Linked DNA regions of Prosthecobacter dejongeii. Each later gene encodes a partner of the first gene's protein in a complex. Links are inferred from orthologs where the notes say so. Each region holds a gene or a part of one and is shown on either strand. Other genes may lie near its edges.

Evidence for each region.
Region 2: the proteins of tsaB (region 1) and tsaD are in contact, whole or in part, in a solved structure (PDB 4WQ4), measured with the Escherichia coli proteins. The link is inferred for Prosthecobacter dejongeii from one-to-one orthologs.

The regions. Positions count from the first base shown.
Region 1 is NZ_JACHIF010000010.1:33,505-38,422, reverse strand. The notes cover bases 1,987-4,918. They hold tsaB (tRNA (adenosine(37)-N6)-threonylcarbamoyltransferase complex dimerization subunit type 1 TsaB), read right to left. Parts: upstream 3,815-4,918; coding sequence 3,158-3,814; downstream 1,987-3,157. Other genes in these bases: thiL (thiamine-phosphate kinase), read right to left, coding at 4,250-4,918; tsaE (tRNA (adenosine(37)-N6)-threonylcarbamoyltransferase complex ATPase subunit type 1 TsaE), read right to left, coding at 3,811-4,245; HNQ64_RS19545 (polysaccharide pyruvyl transferase family protein), read right to left, coding at 1,987-3,082. In the rest of the region: HNQ64_RS19555 (hypothetical protein), read right to left, coding at 1-38; HNQ64_RS19550 (glucuronyl esterase domain-containing protein), read right to left, coding at 123-1,406; more of HNQ64_RS19545, read right to left, coding at 1,838-1,986. UniProt on the Escherichia coli protein: Required for the formation of a threonylcarbamoyl group on adenosine at position 37 (t(6)A37) in tRNAs that read codons beginning with adenine.
Region 2 is NZ_JACHIF010000001.1:312,741-318,429, reverse strand. What follows is about bases 1,096-3,946. They hold tsaD (tRNA (adenosine(37)-N6)-threonylcarbamoyltransferase complex transferase subunit TsaD), read right to left. Parts: upstream 3,097-3,946; coding sequence 2,095-3,096; downstream 1,096-2,094. Other genes in these bases: HNQ64_RS01040 (L-threonylcarbamoyladenylate synthase), read right to left, coding at 3,115-3,946; glmM (phosphoglucosamine mutase), read left to right, coding at 1,096-1,883. Also shown: diadenylate cyclase CdaA, read left to right, coding at 1-324; more of glmM, read left to right, coding at 519-1,095; more of HNQ64_RS01040, read right to left, coding at 3,947-4,149; DNA repair protein RecN, read right to left, coding at 4,231-5,689.

The sequences.
Region 1 (4,918 bases):
AGGGGTTGGGGTTCGGCTGCCTGAAAACTGGCCTTCATTCCAATAATTATAAACGATTCCGAAAGATCGGCAAATTAATCGTATCTGAAAGACTTATTTTTCAGGCTGCATTTTCCCGGCAGTCACTTGTTGAAGTGTCTTTTGGCAAATCGCAGATACTGCTCCCAGTCATAGCTGGTGACATCATGCTTCCCTGTGCGGATGTGATAGGCAATGGCATCACCCACGGGGCTATCAATCCCGGGTTGTTCGTTGACCCCGTAGCCTTTTTGGCCAAAAAGGGCATACACAGGCTCTGCATTCAGGCCGGAGAGGAACTCGCCTTTGGGGTCTGCCCAGGTATCCTCCACCGCGCTGGCGATGTAGATGGGACGGGGTGCGGCCAGGGCGATGAGCATGTGTTTGTCAATGGGGCAGGCGGCTTCGTTATTGGCGTAGCTGGTGTATGTTTTGGTGAACCAATGAGGGAAGGCTTTGGTGATGATGGCGGTGGTTTCACCAATATTCCGGCGCATGAGGGCTGCGCCGCCTTCGCCTGAATTGTTAGATATGACGACGCCGAAACGCTGGTCCTGCGCTCCAGTCCAGAGAGAGGTCTTACCCAGGCGCGAATGGCCGATGACGGCGAGCTTTTTGGCGTCAATGCTATCGTCGGTTTCCAGGTAGTCGGCGATGCGACTAAGGCCCCAGGACCAAGCGCCGATGGCACCCCAGTCGCCATTTTTCCATTCGGTGTTCGCCCCGTCTTTGCTCAGGATGGCGCGTAGGCCTTCCTTCCAGCCGTCGGCGTGGTCTGGCTCGATGTCCCCATAGTAGTAGGTGGCAACAGCGAAGCCTTGGCCAATGATCATTTCCAGGGGCCAGCGGCTGCTTTCATTGCCACGGCTGGCTTCGGTGGCACGATTGTCCACGATGTGCTTGTCCTTGCTGGGGCGCATCCAGCGTGTGGAAAGAGGAACGTCTGTTTCTGTGCTGACGGCATGGTTGCCACCGAAACTGGGGCCGACGAAACAAGGGGCGGGCTGGGAAAGGCCATTGGGGATGTAAAGCATCACCTCCATGCCGGCCCAAGTGGGATGCTCTGGCAGGGCGATGTGGATGAGCTTGCGCGTGGCCTTTCCTCCAAGGGCGTCTTTTTTGACCTCGCGGGTTTCAAAGCTCACCCTGCCCCAGTTTGCCGGGGTGCGGCCAAACACGTGCTCCTGGAAAAGAGCCAGCACTTCGGGGCGCCGGGTGTTTGTCCAGCCTTCGGCGGAAGAGATCTTGCTGCCATCCTGCGCGGTCAGCAGGGCGGGCAGGGTGTAGGGCGGGATCTTGGACTCGTCGTAGTTGGCCGTCTTTTGCTGGGCGTTGGCCCAGTCTTCACCGATGAGGATCATGAGGGAGAAAAGGATGCTTTTGCGCATGGGGAAATTCATTGTCACAGGGACGGGGTTGGATGGGCAAGTAAGCAATCGTTGCGAGCAGACGCTTTCCTTCAAGGGCTAGAATGACTGGCGGCTGCCGAGGATTGTCTCGACAGGCGATGGCGTATTGAATACAACGCTGAAATGGAAGAGGACGACATCGAACAGCCTCCCGTTTCGGAACCCACATTGGATGAGGCGAGCGAAACGCAGATCAACCGAATGGCTGGCTGCGCGCGGCTGGGGAAGTGGTTGCTCTATCTGCTTCTAGCTGGGATAGCTATTTTCTTCATGTTCCGAGGGTGCTCCTAGAGATGCATAAAGCGAATGATGGAGTGATTTTAAATCTAGCCGTAGGACCTGCGTAAGCTAAGGTTTTGAGATGAATCCCCGTCAGTTTAAATGGGGCAGGCAGGAGTGCCCGCCTCACTTTACATTTTGCCGACGATCTCCATGGTTAGGCGCTGGCGTTCGTGAACGATGGCTTGGCCTTTGAGGGCTTTGGCTTTGGCGGCAGCGGGATCTTTGGCCATGGCGACGACTGCGGGGACGATGCCGGGGATTTCAGATTCTTCGTCCATGTTGAAGAGCCATTCGCCTAGGCCAAAGTCACGCCACATGAGGCCCTTGCTGGTTTGCTCCGTCCAGCGGCAGACGATGGCCGGGATGCCATTGCCGATGCACATGATGGGGCTGTGCATTTCGGCACCGAAAAGGCCGGCACTTCTCACGTAGGTGCTCAGGGCTTCACCCGTGAGCCAATACGTGGACCGCCAGACGACCTTGGCTTTCACATCCTCGGGCAGCTTGTCGTAGAAGTTCTCTTTGTTGACCTCCATTTGGCTGGAGTCTTCAGGGCAGAGCAGGACCTTCATGTCGGTCTGTTTGACCACCTCAATGATGGCCTGGCGCAGGGGACCCAGGTCGTGCTCTTTCATGGCGTCATTGCGTTTCTGTTTTGTTTCATCGAATTTCACGCCGGGCTTCATTTTCCAATAGGGCGTGAAGCGCAGGCGGCCGATGCAGCAGAGGAATTTGCCTTCTTCCAAGCCATGCTCTTTCAGGAAGGCGAGGGCCTTTTCATCATCGCGCAGATCGGTGGCGAAAGCTCCATCTGGGCCGAACTCAAGGATGGGGCAGGTGCACCCGAGCTTCTTGACAAGGCCTAGAGAAACGGTGTCGCGGAAGAAGGCGAACTGGGCTCCACTGAGAACTGAGATGGTCTTGGCGATGGAGCTTTCGGAGGCGGGTTTGGTGGAGGTGGAGCCCTGGGCTGCGACGGTGATGCCATAGACGCCGTAAGGTTTGCCGGTGGCTTCTTTCCATTTCACCACATCATTTTGGGCGACCAATGAGGGACCGGAACCGTGCAGGAGGAAATCGCATTCTTCGAAGGCCTGCTTGAGGTCTTCTTTCTTGAGAATAACCAATTTTGGGAAACGCTTCATCAGCATTTCGTCCACGCCATTGTCCACCTTGCTGGGCCACAGACGCACCTCGACATGAGGAAGATGTTTTTCCAGGAGGGCGAGGACGCCGGGGGTGTGGGCGATGTCGCCAATGTTTACCGTCTGCCAGGAGGAGCGTAGGATGATGCGCGGAGCACGACCTTGCTGGGCGGCGATGGGGGCTAGCGTGGCGGCAAGGGCTGTGGTAAGGAAGTGGCGGCGGTTCATGCGAAGCCAAGAGTCTGCTGCGGGCACTCTTTGGACAAGATTTTTTCTACCCCCGTCTTCTCTGCCACGAAGGAATCAGATCGGCTGGGCCACGCAGGGGACTTTTTTGCCTGCCTTTTTGGCCGTGGTGATGAAGGCCTCTTGCAAATAAACAGGCTCCAGTGACTGAGCTGCTAAGGTTTTGATCACTTCATCGGGGAGCGTTGAGGCAATCAGGGCCAACTTGCCAGCGTCGGGGGGACACAGTTGGACCTGCGGCAAAGCGAGGGGGGGCTTCGCATCGAAGCTAAACCAATCGCCGCCTGCTTCGACAGCGGCTTGAGCCGCAGCGGCATCCACGATCTCGATGGGGCCTAACGTGGATTGCTTCACGGAGGTGAGATAAAACATGCCGCGCCGGGCATCGCCGATCACATGGTAATCGGCCAGAGGGCCACTGGTGATGGAGGGCCAGCCAAAGACGGGCCATCCGCGTGAAAGAGCGATGCCCTGGGCTGCGGCGATGGCGATGCGCACGCCGGTGTAGGAACCTGGTCCTGTGCCAATGACCATGATGGCAGACTCTGCGCCGATGGCGTCCAAGGCCTGTCCGAGCGGGGCAAAGACCTGGGCATTGTGAGAGCGCTCAGCAGTAAAGGCCGCCTCAAAAAGAATCTCAGTGCCCCGCAGCACAGCAATGACTCCGCGAGTGGAAGAGAGGTCGAGAGCGAGGATGGTGCGAGGGGAGATCATGCGGGGGCGGAATCGCTTTCCTTCACCCGTCTTTCGCCCGTGGGCAAGGAGGTGAAATGAAACCAGCGGGTGTGATCTGGCAGGAGCTCAGGAAATAAATCGGCCCACTCCACGATGACCACGCCAGGTTCATCAAGGAAGTCATCCCAGCCGACGGTGAGGACCTGCTGGGCCGTATCCATGCGATAAAAGTCGAAATGGAAAATGGGCACGCGACCGTCCAGGTATTCATGCACCAGGGTAAAAGTAGGGCTGGTGACATCCGCCCGGGAACTGAATCCGCTGACGATGCCCTTCGTAGCCTGGGTTTTGCCCGCTCCTAGATGACCGCACAGGGCAATGACGGTTCCGGGTTGCAGGGTGCGGGCCAACTCGGCACCCCATTCCAGGGTGGCCTCAGGCGTGGACAAGGTGACTTCGGAATCCATCATGCAATCAGGAACGAAAATGCTGCCAGCCGCCGCTAGGGGCAAGTGGGGCGTCTTGTTTTTCTACCAAATGACCGATGCGGGTGAGCTTCAGTTTGGGGAAAGTTTTTTTCCACGTCTCAAGTTTTTGGGCTGAGGTTTTGGGCGAAATGGCCAGCAGGAGTTCGTAATCTTCTCCATCACCCCAGGCCTGCTGTGGTGTGCATCCTGGGGTGCGAGGCAGGGCTGCTAAGTCCACCTCAAACCCCAGCCCACAAGCGTTGGCGAGGCGGGGTAGGTCTTGAGCAAGGCCATCGCTGATATCCATCATCGCATGCACTTTGAGGTTTTTGGCCAGCCAATGAGCCTCGGCCATGCGTGGGGTAAATTTCAGGTGTTTACCCTGGATGGAGCCACCTAGGCGGCCCGTCACATAGAGGTCATCGCCCACGCGGGCCTGGTTTCTGGAAATCCATTGATGGTTAGGCGCGGTGCCAGTCATGCTCACGGTGAGGATGAGTTGATTTCCTCGGGACGTTTCACCGCCGACGATGTTGATCCCGAAAGACTCCGCCATGGAGCGCAGGCCTGCGTACACTTCTAGGGCCCGTTTCACCGGGATATGAGGCGGTGCGATGAAGGTGATGAGGGCATGGCGCGGAGTGGCGGCCATAGCGGCGAAGTCACTGATCACGCG
Region 2 (5,689 bases), on another replicon or contig:
GCCCTGCACGATGGCGGCGCCATCATTGACCAAGGCCGCATTGCCTCAGCGGGCTGCGTTTTCCCTGTCAGCCAGCGTGAGGTGCGGGACCGCGCCATCGGCCTGCGCCACCGCGCCGCCATGGGTGTGACGGAGGAGACGGACGCCATCGCCCTCATCGTCAGTGAAGAAAGCGGTGCCCTGTCCCTGGCCTACCGAGGCAAGCTGGAGCATGATCTGGAACCGGATGAACTGCGTGACCGTCTCAATGAGCTGCTGACCCTGGGTGCAGCCGCGCCTGAACCTATGCCGGAGGAACCGACCCGTGAACTGGGACCTGTTTAAAAGCTTTTTCACCCGCAACTGGCGCGAAAAATTCGTGGCTTTGCTACTCGCCTTTCTGTTTTGGTTCATGATCAAGAGCCAAATCAGCAGGGGCCCGCGGGACTATCCGCCCCTGCCGCCACTGCGGGCTGTGTGAGGGACTTTGCACGGCTGGCTTTGACACTGGGGCAGTCTTGAGGTAAACCGCGCGCTCTATGTCTGAAAAGCGTCAATTCTTCGGCACCGACGGCGTCCGCGCCGTGGCCAATCGCCATCCCATGACCCCTGAGTTTGTCCTTCGCCTGGGGCAGGCGGCGGCGGCTGTGCTGGGAAGCCGGGCTGCAGGGGGCGAACGGCCCCGCTGCATCATCGGGCGGGATACCCGCGCTTCCGGGGAGATGCTGGAGTCTGCCCTCATCGCCGGCCTGAACTCCGCCGGCGTGGATGTCGTCCTCGCAGGCATGGTGCCCACCCCTGCCGTGGCCATGCTGGCCGCGCAGACCGGAGCCAACTTTGGTGTCGTAGTGAGTGCCTCCCACAATCCTTTTGAAGACAACGGCATCAAATTTGTCCACGGCAACGGTCGCAAACTGAGCGACAAGACCGAGATCGCCATTGAGAAGATCGTCCTCGGCAACACGGAGGAAGCCACCCGCCCGGAGGGGCGCGGCATCGGTCGCGTGAGCCGGATGGCGGACAGTGTGGAGCGCTACGTGGCCCACGCAGTGGCCAGCATGGGTGGCCTGCGGCTGGATGGCATGCGAGTGGCGCTGGACAATGCCCACGGTGCGGCCTCCTACACCAGTGCGCTGGCGCTGGAGCAACTGGGTGCGGACGTGCAGGTCTTTCACAGCGAACCGGACGGCTTTAACATCAATGAAGAATGTGGCTGTACCCACAGCGAGGAGCTGGAGCGTCTGGTTCGCCAGTCCCAGGCTCAGGCTGGCATCGCCCACGATGGGGATGCGGACCGTATTGCCCTCTGTGACGAGGAAGCCATCGCCCTGGATGGGGATGAGCTGATGGCCATCGCCGCCGAATCCATGCTGCGCAAAGGCACGTTGAAGCAGAACACGCTGGCCGTGACCATCATGAGTAACTACGGCCTGGATGACCTTGTTTCCCGCCTGGGTGGCCGTGTGATCCGCACCAATGTGGGCGACCGCTACGTGCTCGAGGAAATGCACTCCCGTGGTCTGAACTTGGGCGGCGAGCAAAGCGGCCACATCATCTTTGGTGACTGGGCCACCACGGGCGACGGCCTCATCGCAGGTCTTCAGGTGCTGAAGATCATGAAGGAAACGGGTGAACCCTTGAGCCAACTGCGCAAGTGCCTCAAAAAATTCCCCCAGGCTGCCCGCAACCTACGCGTGCGCAGCAAGCCGCCGATCACCGAGCTGGCCGATGCCCAGAAGATCATCAAGGAAACCGAGAAAAAGCTGGGCGATTACGGTCGCGTGCTGCTGCGCTACTCCGGCACCGAGTCCCTCATTCGCCTGCTCATCGAAGGCCGTGACGTGGAATACCTCGAAGCCCAAGCCGACAAGATCGCCTCCGCGATCCTGGCGCAGATCGGGTAAGCTCGGAAGCCCGGCGAGATCTTTAGTTTCGCGGATGAGTTGCCGTGAAAAGTATCGTGATTGCTTTGGGGGGCGGGTTAGGACTTGGCAGGGTTTAGAGCTTCCAAGGCTCTCACCCTCACCCAGGCCTCTCCCTCGGGGGAGAGGCCTGGGTGAGGGGATGCTGGGCTGTCCTGGAGGAAACGGCCCTTGAAGATGATCGGCAGGGCATTTACACCAGTGCCAAATTTGGGTCCACATCAGCCTCCAGGGGCGAGGTGTGGCCTAACGAAAAGCGTTGGGCAGCGGCAAAGGCGATCATGCCGGCGTTGTCTGTGCAGAGGTCTGGGCGGGCGAGCAAGAGGGTGAGGCCTTCTTTGGCACAGCGGGCGGTGAGTTTTTCCCGCAGGCCGCGATTGCAACTGACACCACCGCTGACAGTGACGAGCGTTTCACCCGTCTGGCGGGCGGCGAGGACGAGCTTTTCCACCAGCACTTCTGTGATCGCTTCCTGCACGCTAGCGCACACGTCGGCGAGGACAGTGGCGTTTTCGAGGTTGAGCTTGGGCAGTTCGTACAGCACTGCGGTCTTCAGGCCGCTGAAGCTGAACTCCAGGCTCTGACCATCCAGGAAGCTGCGGGGGAAAGCGTAGGCGCGCGGATTGCCCAGGCGTGCCTGTTTATCAATCTCCGGCCCGCCAGGATAGGGCAGGCCGATCATTTTGGCCACCTTGTCAAAGGCCTCTCCCGCCGCATCATCACGGGTGCGGCCTAACAAACGATAGTCACCCACGCTGCGCACCTGCACGAGCATGGTGTGGCCGCCGCTCACGATGAGGGCGATGGAAGGGCTCACGGGGCCATTTTCATCCATGAAGGGGGAGAGTAGGTGGCCCTCCATGTGGTTCACGGCGAGGAAGGGCTTTTTCTCCGCCACGGCCAGGGCTTTGGCCATGCTGGTGCCGATGAGCAGGGAACTGACTAGACCAGGCCCGCTGGTGGCAGCAAAGGCGGCGATGTCGCCAAGCTGCATTCCTGCCTCAGCCAGCACCTCGGCGACCAGGGGGCGAACGTGGAGGATGTGATTGCGCGAGGCCACCTCCGGCACCACGCCACCGTAAAGTCGGTGGATGTCTGCCTGGGAGGCAATGCGTGAGGCGAGTAGGCGGCCATCGGGAGTGCAGATAGCGGCGGCGGTCTCGTCGCAGGAAGACTCAAGGGCAAGGATGGCCATGCGGTGGGAGGGGAAAAATCAGGCCGGGCGCACGGAGGCGCGGCGCAGTTTGTCCATCATGGCCACGCCCATGCCGTGTTCCAGCATCGGTTCAGCGATGATTTCATCCACGCCCAGTTTGTCCAGCTCGCGCAGCACGTAAAAGAAGCGCACCGCCGCCTCCGGCAGCTTGCCATTGCCAGGGCTGAGGATCATCACCTGCTCAAAATCAGCGAGGTCGAGGTAACCATCTTTCTCCTCACCACGGTAGCTCATCAGGGCGTAGCGTTTGCCCTCTTCCGGCGTGAAGTCAGAGGGCTTGCTGAGCAAGCGCAATGGGGTGCGCGGGGCATAGTGGGAGGCGAGCTGGCCAGGCGCCTCGCTGGCACCATCCACCACAGTGCGCGTCATGCGCTCCAGGCGACCGTAGAGTTTCAGATCTTCGGGCGTCACCGGGCCAGGGCGCACGATGGTGATCAGGTTTTTCGGGGTAGCAGGTGTCACCTTGATGATGGTGGACTCCAGGCCATGTAGGCAGGCGCCACCATCCACGATGAGGGGAATGCGGCCGCCCAGTTCGGCCAGCACCGCGCTGGCGGAGGTGGGGCTGATGGCACCGAAACGGTTCGCGCTAGGGGCGGCGATGGGGCGATTCAGGGCGGTGGCTACCCGTTTAAAAATGGGATGGCTGCTGATGCGGACGGCCACGGTGGGCAGGCCCGCGGTGACGAGATCTGGCACGCAGGGTTTCTTCGGCAGAAGCAGGGTGAGCGGGCCAGGCCAGTAGCGCTCGATGAGACGGGCGACGGTTTTTTTCACTTCTTCCGGAATGTCCGCCACCAAGTCCAGCATTTTGATGTCGGCGAGGTGAACGATGAGGGGATCGAAGGTGGGGCGTTCCTTGACCTCAAAGATTTTCGCCACGGCCTGGGGATTCAGAGCATCAGCGGCGAGGCCATAAACGGTCTCCGTGGGAAGTGCCACCACGTCCCCGGCCTGGAGCAGGCGCACAGCCTCCTCCACGGCATGATGCAAAAGGGGCGGTTGGTCGGTCGGCAGAATCGGGGTGGACATGAACCCGCACGTTCCGCCAAGATCCGGCGATTGCAAGAGGGGAGGGGATAAGCAGCGATATCTGAGCTCGACGGGTTTTTCTCAAGCCCTTCCAGCCAGAAGATTGCGTGCATGCTCGCGTGCGGATTCCAGCTTGCCGCCGAGCATGCGGGCGAGTTCTTCGATTCTCTCCCCATTTGCGACTTCGCGGATGTGGGATTTGGTACGGTCACCTTCGATTTCCTTGGTGACGACGAAGTGGCTGGCGGCCAGGGAGGCCACCTGCGGGAAGTGGGTGATGGCGATGACCTGATGCGTGCTGCCCAGGGAGGCCATTTTATGGCCCACAGCCTCAGCGATGTTGCCACCGACGTTGGCGTCGATCTCGTCGAACACGAGAAGGGGCACGGCATCCTGTTTAGCCAGGGCACTTTTTACGGCCAGGAGCACGCGGGACATTTCTCCGCTGCTGGCGGTAAGGCGCAGGGGTTTGAGGGGCTCGCCGGGGTTCGGAGCAAACTGGAAGTCCACCTCTTCTAAACCCTGGCGGGCAGGCTCGGTCAGGGGTGACAGTTGGGTCTCGAAGACACTGCGTTTGAAGCCGAGATCGGCCAAATGAGTGGCCACTTCTTTGGCCAGCTTGGGCGCAGCCTCCGCCCGTTTTTTGGAAAGCTGTTTGCCCAGTTTTTCCACCTCAGCCCGGCGATCCTTGACGAGTTTTTCCAGGCGCTCCAGTTCCTCGCCTCGGTTCTCGATCTTGGCCAGCCGTTGCTCGGCCTCCTGCTGGAACTCAAGAATCGCTGCGACGGTGGGGCCATACTTCCGTTTTAGCGTCTGGATGGTGTGGATGCGCTGGTCCAGCTCTGCTAACTCGGCAGGGTCGGTTTCCAGGTCGTCGGCGTATTCCTGCACGCTGCTTTCCAGCTCGGTGAGCTCAATCTGGGCCGATTTAAACCCTTCAAACATCGTGCTCGTGCCTGGATCAATCTTTTCCAATTCGTGGATATGACGGCTGAGTTCCCGCAGTGCATCCAGAATGCCGCCTTCGCCTTCACCCAGGCGGGCGGTGATGGCTGAGCAGACCTCCGTGAGGCGTGCACCATTAGCAGCGATGCGGTGGCGAGCTTCGATCTCCTCTTCCTCTCCCGGTTTCAATGCGGCAGCGGCGATTTCCTGGGCCTGAAAGCGCAGCATGTCCACCTGCTGGCTGCTGCTGCGCTCGCTATTAGCGAGGTCTTCCAGCTCTTTTTGCGCCGCGCGCCACTGCTGCCAGGTTGCCTGATATTTCAGCAGGGTGTCTTCGCTGCCGACGTACTTGTCCAGCATCTCCAACTGGCGGTCCTGGGAATTGAGCGACTGGTGATCATGGGGGCCATGGAGGTCCACAAGGTGCTCACCCAAGTTCTTCAAAACTTGAATGGTCACGGGGGTGCAATTGACGAGCTGTTTGTTCGCGCCGCTGGTGCTGATGCTGCGCTTGATCAGCAGTTCTCCGTCCTGGCAGGGATCCAGCCCGGCTTCCTCAAGCACGGCATCCACAGCCCGGCTGTCGCGTAGGTGA